DNA from 2 places in the Priestia sp. JNUCC 25 genome. Region 2 is predicted to be linked to the other one. Evidence: a T-box and tRNA genes for the amino acid it is inferred to sense, from the RefSeq annotation. Region 2 holds a T-box; the other holds one or more tRNA genes.
What was found. The T-box of region 2 lies ahead of JNUCC25_RS23475 (valine--tRNA ligase). A T-box ahead of a tRNA ligase gene usually reads a tRNA of that ligase, here a tRNA-Val.

Region 1: it has a tRNA-Val gene. The T-box ahead of JNUCC25_RS23475 (valine--tRNA ligase) is inferred to sense a tRNA for this amino acid. The anticodon was not compared.

The regions. Positions count from the first base shown of each region.
Region 1 covers NZ_CM132211.1:732,454-735,874, reverse strand. The annotation lists gene JNUCC25_RS03915 (copper homeostasis protein CutC) at 1-606, opposite strand, end outside; gene JNUCC25_RS03910 (DEAD/DEAH box helicase) at 671-2,116, opposite strand; tRNA gene JNUCC25_RS03905 (tRNA-Val) at 2,285-2,356, opposite strand; gene JNUCC25_RS03900 (DsbA family oxidoreductase) at 2,487-3,098, shown strand; gene JNUCC25_RS03895 (arylamine N-acetyltransferase family protein) at 3,119-3,421, shown strand, end outside.
Region 2 covers NZ_CM132211.1:4,466,482-4,469,902, reverse strand. The annotation lists gene spoVID (stage VI sporulation protein D) at 1-352, shown strand, start outside; gene ysxE (spore coat protein YsxE) at 430-1,479, shown strand; gene JNUCC25_RS23480 (hypothetical protein) at 1,491-1,688, opposite strand; T-box leader at 1,919-2,163, shown strand; gene JNUCC25_RS23475 (valine--tRNA ligase) at 2,246-3,421, shown strand, end outside.

The sequences.
Region 1 (3,421 bases), 1.3 Mb from region 2:
TTTTGTTCCGTGTAATTCAGCTGCTTTTGTTTCTTTCATAACCCGCTCTGCGTTGCCTTCATGAATTCCTCCGCCGGGCAAAATAATAATACGTTCATTAGCATATGTGATCAATTCTCGGATCATATGCAGATTTTGCAAAGCAGATCCTTTCCCTCCTTTGGTCAAAATACGGTCTGCTCCCAATTCACTAAGTATATCAATGGCTTTGTATTTATCTTTAATCTCATCAAATGCCATATGAAACGTAACGCTTAAAGGATGAGCTTCTGCTATTAACTCTTTAGTGCGTCCGTAATCGATTTCAGCTTCTTCTGTTAAAATGCCAAATACTACTCCGTTTACTCCAAGGTCTTTACATGCTTTAACGTCTTTTTTCATAATTTGAAATTCTGCTTCGGAATATATAAAATCACCGCTTCTTGGGCGAATAATCACGTTGATATCTGTATCAAGATGTTCGCTTGCATATTGAATGGTGCCGTAACTTGGCGTAGTGCCTCCTTGACTGAGATTGTCACATAATTCAATGCGGTCTGCTCCTAGCTTCTCTGCTTTTTTTGCCTGCTCATACCCTTCTACACACGCTTCTTTTATGTACTTCATACTCTCAACTCCTTTATTGGCTGTATAAATAAAGCCCATCTTTAAAAAGATGGACTTCCCTCTGCTATTTAATCGCTTTATGAACTTTTAATTTCTTTCCTTTAATTGTCTTGTTCTTCATTGCTTGTAACACTTTGGTACCTTTTCCATTCAGAATCTCCACATAAGAGACGTTTTCTTGAATCGTAATAATTCCAATATCGTCCGCGGTTACTCCGTCTAATTTCGCAATTGTTCCTACAAAATCGACCGCTCGAATTTTCTTTTTCTTTCCTCCGTTAAAATACAGCTTCATAATGTCTTTATTTAATGACTCGCTTTTATCTTTTTTAACTTCTGGACGCTCATTAATTTTTTCAGTAAAAGCGGATGCTGCCTGCTGTACTTCTTCTTTAGAAGGAGGAGTAGATGTTGGAATTGAAAAGCCGATATATTCCTCAATTTCCGATAGCATTCTCTTTTCATAAGGCGTTACAAATGTGATAGCCTTCCCTTTTTTACCGGCACGTCCCGTTCTTCCTGTACGGTGAACGTAGCTTTCTTTTTCTAACGGAAGATCGTAGTTAATAACGTGTGTGATATTATCAATATCAATTCCTCTCGCAGCTACATCTGTCGCCACTAAATAGCGGAATTTACCTTTTTTGAAATCATTCATAACCTCAAAACGGTCTTCTTGCACCATTGCCCCGTGAATTTTATCACAAGGATACCCAAAATCATCTAAATCATCTAACAGCGTATTTACCTGCTCTTGCGTGCGGCAAAAAATGATGCAGCTGTCAGGGTTTTCTACTGTGGTTACGTCTTTTAGCAGTTCAAATTTATATTCGTTTTCTACTGATATAACAGAATGGTCAATCGTACTTGTCGTTAATCCATTTGCTTTGATTTCAACATCAACCGGCTTTTTCATATACTTGCGAGAAAGCTCTTCAATATCTTCAGGAAGCGTAGCGGAGAAAAGCATCGTTACACGCTCACTAGGAAGATGTTGAATAATTGCTTCTACTTGGTCAATAAAACCCATATTTAGCATTTCATCTGCTTCATCAATAACCAAATAACGAATTTTCTCTAATGCAAGCGTTTCTTTTTCTATATGATCAAGCACTCGTCCAGGCGTACCTACAACAATATGTGTTTTTTGCTTTAACTCTACTTTTTGCTTGGCAAATGGTGATTTTCCGTAGACAGCTGCTGCTTTAATTCGCTTAAAACGGCCGATATTAGTAATATCTTCTTTTACCTGCGCAGCCAGCTCTCGTGTCGGTGTTAACACTAAGGCCTGGGGCTTATTTTCTTCCCAATTAACTAATTCACACAGTGGAATACCAAAGGAAGCCGTTTTTCCACTTCCTGTTTGAGACTTCACGACCACATCTCTTTCTTCTAGCGCGATGGGAAGCACCTTGCTTTGTACTTCCGTGGGATGATTGTATTGCAGGCTAGAAAGCGCCTTAGCTACCTTGTCACTAAGACCATATTGACTAAAACTTCTTTGATTCATTTTGTACCCTCATTTATTTTAAATTAGTGATTATCTTTATCATGACCTGATGCACTATGTTTCATTATACTTTAATTCTTCTATACGCGCTCAAGATTTAATATAGCATTGATTTGTCAAACAAAAGAGAAAAGCCGCTCTCTTATTAATAAGAAAACGGCTTTGGTATGAGCGATGAGGGATTCGAACCCCCGACCCCATCCCTGTCAAGGATGTATTCTCCCACTGAACTAATCGCTCGTGATATGTATTGACTTTATTATAGAAAGAGTTATCCAATTTTGTCAACTATTTTTCCACAGTTCCCAAGTTGGAAGGATCGTCTTTACTTTTGATAAAATAAAAACATGCCATAAAGGAGCGTGACGGGATGAAAGCGCATATTGAATTTTATTTTGATTTTGTCTGTCCACTATGTTTTCTAGCCACTAAGCCTTTAAGAGAAGTCATTAAAGAACAAAAAGCTGAGATTGAATGGAAGCCTTTTGAACTTTGTCCTGAGCCAGCCCAGCAGATGGAGCAAATAGAAGATTTTTTAGAGAGACCTTGGAATCAATCGATAGCTCCCTTAGCACAACAGCTGCACGTAGAAATAAATATGCCGGACATGCCTCCAGTCCCGCGCACTCATTTAGCACATGAAGGCTTTCATTTTGCTAAAAAACATGGTCAAGAAATTGCCTATATAGATGCTGTTTTTAAAGCTTATTGGGAAGAGGAAAAAGATATTAGCCAGATTGAAGTCTTAGCAGAAATCGCTGATTCCTTGCATTTAGATCAAGAAATATTTACACGTATCTTAAAAGACCGGACGTTCGAACAAGTTCATAAAGATAGCTTAGTTCATGCGTATGAAGATGCTCATGTAACGAAAGTACCAACTTTAAAAATTGGCAGCCGTGTATTTCAAGGATTCGCTTCCAAAGAGACACTCGAAAAAGCGCTGTTCCATGAACGTTCTGCTAAAGACAGAGAGAAATGATTTACTAAGAGGTGCATTTGATGAATATTAATTATTATTTTAGTCGGTTTTTAGCTAAGAAACCGGATAGCCCAACGTATGAAAGCTTAGCTGCTTTACAGAACAAACACATGCTTCATGTTCCTTTTGAGAACTTAGATGTTCTGTCTCAAACCCCTATCATAATTGATTTAGAACGAATTTTTCAAAAAGTAATTGTAAATTTGCGTGGAGGATTTTGCTACGAATTAAACGGTCTATTTGGCTGGCTGTTAAAAGAAAGCGGATATGAAGTCTCTTACGTTTCAGCTACCGTCAAAAAACCCGACGGCACGTGGACCATT
Region 2 (3,421 bases):
GCAAGAAAGCTTCGAAGAATCGCAAGCTAGTGAATTGAATACGTATGCTGACGTTCAACAAGAGACTGAGCAAGAAGAAGCTGAACAAGAAGAGGAAAAGATTATTGTTGAATTTCGGAAAGAAGAAAATGAAAGCGGCCGAAATGAAAACGCCCTTTATTTAACAAAGCTCTTTTCGCGGGAAGAAGAAGCTTTTTCAACGTGGAAGCTTTGTATTGTTCAAGACGGAGATTCGCTTGATACGATAGCAAACCGCTATAATACGAATGTACAAAACATTTTACGAGTAAATAATTTAGAAGATGAATATGAGCTGGAAGAAGGAAGCATCTTAAATATTCCCGTTCGTTAAAGTCGGAAAGAAAACAGTTTTGACGCATATAATGTCTTAACTGTTTTCTTTATTTTTTACGAGGAAGGAGAATATAGATGCAGCGGACAGTAGCAGACTACAAAGTATTGTTAAAAGAATATGACTTAGATGTTGACTTTATCGAAGACTACGGAAAAGTAAAAAAAGTCTATACGAAAACCGGCGTGTTTGCGCTTAAAGAAATGGCGAATCATCAAGAACGAAATCAAAACTTCATTCAAAAGCTGCAGAACGTGTATCAAAAAGGATGGATGGGATTTGTCCCTATTTATCAAACGAAGCGTTCTCAGCCCATTGTTTCAGATGAAAGCGGCTCGTATTACTTAATGCCGTGGCTCCCAAATAATCCGACCGAAGAGCGTGATATTCGATATCATAAATTATTTCAAGAGCTTGCTAAGCTTCACGGCGCTTCGGCGCAGGAAGTAGAAGTGAAAAAAGAAGATATAGAAAATCATTATACATCGATGAAAGAAACGTGGGAAAAACGTCAGGAAGAGCTGAAGCAGTACGTAGTAGAATGCGAGAAGAAAGTTTATATGTCTCCGTTTGAATTGCATTACTGTACATTTTATTATGAAATGACAAGAGCGCTTGAATTTGGTTTTGGAAAGCTCGATCAGTGGAACGATGAAATGGAAGAAAAGGAAAAGATCCGGCTGGTTACTTCTCATGGAAAGCTATCGGCTAAACATTTTATCTATGACGAGCGGGGAAATGGTTTTTTTATTAATTTTGAACATGCAAAAGATGCTTCACCGATTTATGATTTGGTCTCATTTTATTTCCGTACTCTTCGCACATACCCAGTAACTACCTATGACAGCTATGAGTGGTTTAGTACGTATGAAAAACATTTTGCTCTCAGAGAAGAGGAACGGCTGCTTTTACACAGTTATTTGGCGTTTCCAGAACCCTTGTATCAGTGTATCGTTCAATATAGGCAACATAAAGAAAGTAAAACAGAGCTTGAACATATGCAGTCATTTATTCGAGCATACTGGCTGACGAAAAACATTGAACAGCTCAATATTAAAATATTTGAAGTAGATCAGCAAAAAAAAATGGCAGCGGAAGCAGCTGCACAAGCCCAAGCGAACGAATAGAGCTTGGGTTTTTAAATCCAGTCGGAATATAAAGCAACCGCTAGTATGGCAAGCAATGCCAACAACAGTACATCAAAGGTTGTAGGGAAAAATAGTGTACGTATACCTTGAAAAATTGTTAAAGGAACAATAAACTGTCCACAAGCCGCTCCTGCTGTTTTGAGCCACCGCTGCAGCTGATACGAATTTACATTTATTCGTTTCTTCATTTGTACATGCCCCTTTCAATCCACGTGCCCAGGTTAAAGTAAGTATATGAAAAAAGAAAGAAATGGTGACATTTTTTTGAGTGGGCTCTTCATTTTATTTCCAAAATTAGCGAGCGAATGAAAAAATAAAGAGCAGAACAAAAAAATTATGAATATAATCATAAAAAAATGGAGAAGATTATTGACGATTCAACATTTTTTCATATAGTATAATTAAGAGAAATTCATACATAAATACAGTGAATAGGAAGAGTACGGGATGTTCGTCTTTCAGAGAGAGAAATCAGTTGCTGTGAGATTTCTTAAGAATGTGCACTCGGAATGTCGCCTATGAGTAGCTTTTTTGAACAGCTGCATAGCTCAGTAGAAAAAGCCGGTTAATCAACCGTTATGAAATGAAGTGTATAGGCTTATCAAACGGGATACGTCTATAAAAAAAGGTGGTACCGCGAAATCAACTCCTTTCGTCCTTTTATTAGGAAAGGAGTTTTTTTATGTTTATAAAAGCTTTACACAGTTTCTAAAGACTGAAACTTTATATTATGGAGGTATACATTATGTCTGAAAAAGAAGTGACTCTTCCAACGAAGTATGATCCAAAAGCCGTTGAAGAAAATCGTTATCAGTATTGGTTAGACGGGAAGTTTTTTGAAGCAACAAATGACCCTGAAAAAGAGCCATATACAATTGTAATTCCACCCCCAAACGTAACGGGCAAGCTGCATTTAGGCCACGCTTGGGATACAACGTTACAAGACATCTTAACGCGTATGAAGCGCATGCAAGGCTATGACGTTTTATGGCTTCCTGGCATGGACCATGCGGGGATTGCAACGCAGGCAAAAGTAGAAGAAAAGCTTCGCAGCGAAGGGAAAAGCCGCTACGATCTAGGCCGCGAAAATTTTGTAGCCGAAACGTGGAAATGGAAAGAAGAATATGCAAGCTTTATTCGCCAGCAGTGGTCGAAGCTAGGACTTGGCTTAGACTATTCACGCGAGCGCTTCACGCTTGATGAAGGCCTTTCTAAAGCAGTGCGCGAAGTATTCGTAACGCTTTACAAAAAAGGATTAATCTATCGCGGAGAATATATTATTAACTGGGATCCAGCTACAAAAACAGCTCTTTCAGACATCGAGGTTATTTACAAAGATGTACAAGGTGCGTTTTATCATATGCGCTATCCGTTGGCAGATGGTTCTGGACATATTGAAATCGCAACAACTCGTCCTGAAACAATGCTAGGAGATACGGCTGTAGCTGTTCACCCTGAAGATGATCGCTATAAGCACTTAATTGGCAAAAAGGTTGTCCTTCCGATTGTAGGGCGTGAAATTCCAATCGTAGGCGATGATTATGTAGATATGGAATTCGGTTCTGGTGCGGTGAAAATCACGCCTGCTCATGACCCGAACGATTTTGAAATTGGAAACCGTCATAATTTAGAGCGTATTTTAGTGATGAATCAAGACGGTACGATGAACGACAAAGCAGGTAAATATGAAGGAATGGATCGTTTTGCTTGCCGTAAGCAAATTGTTAAAGACCTTCAAGAAGACGGTGTATTGTTCAACATTGAAGACCACATGCATTCAGTAGGTCACAGTGAACGAAGCGGTGCCGTTGTTGAACCTTATTTATCAACTCAGTGGTTTGTAAAAATGCAGCCGTTAGCAGATAAAGCAGTAGATCTTCAAAAACAAGAAGAAAAAGTAAACTTTGTGCCTGATCGTTTT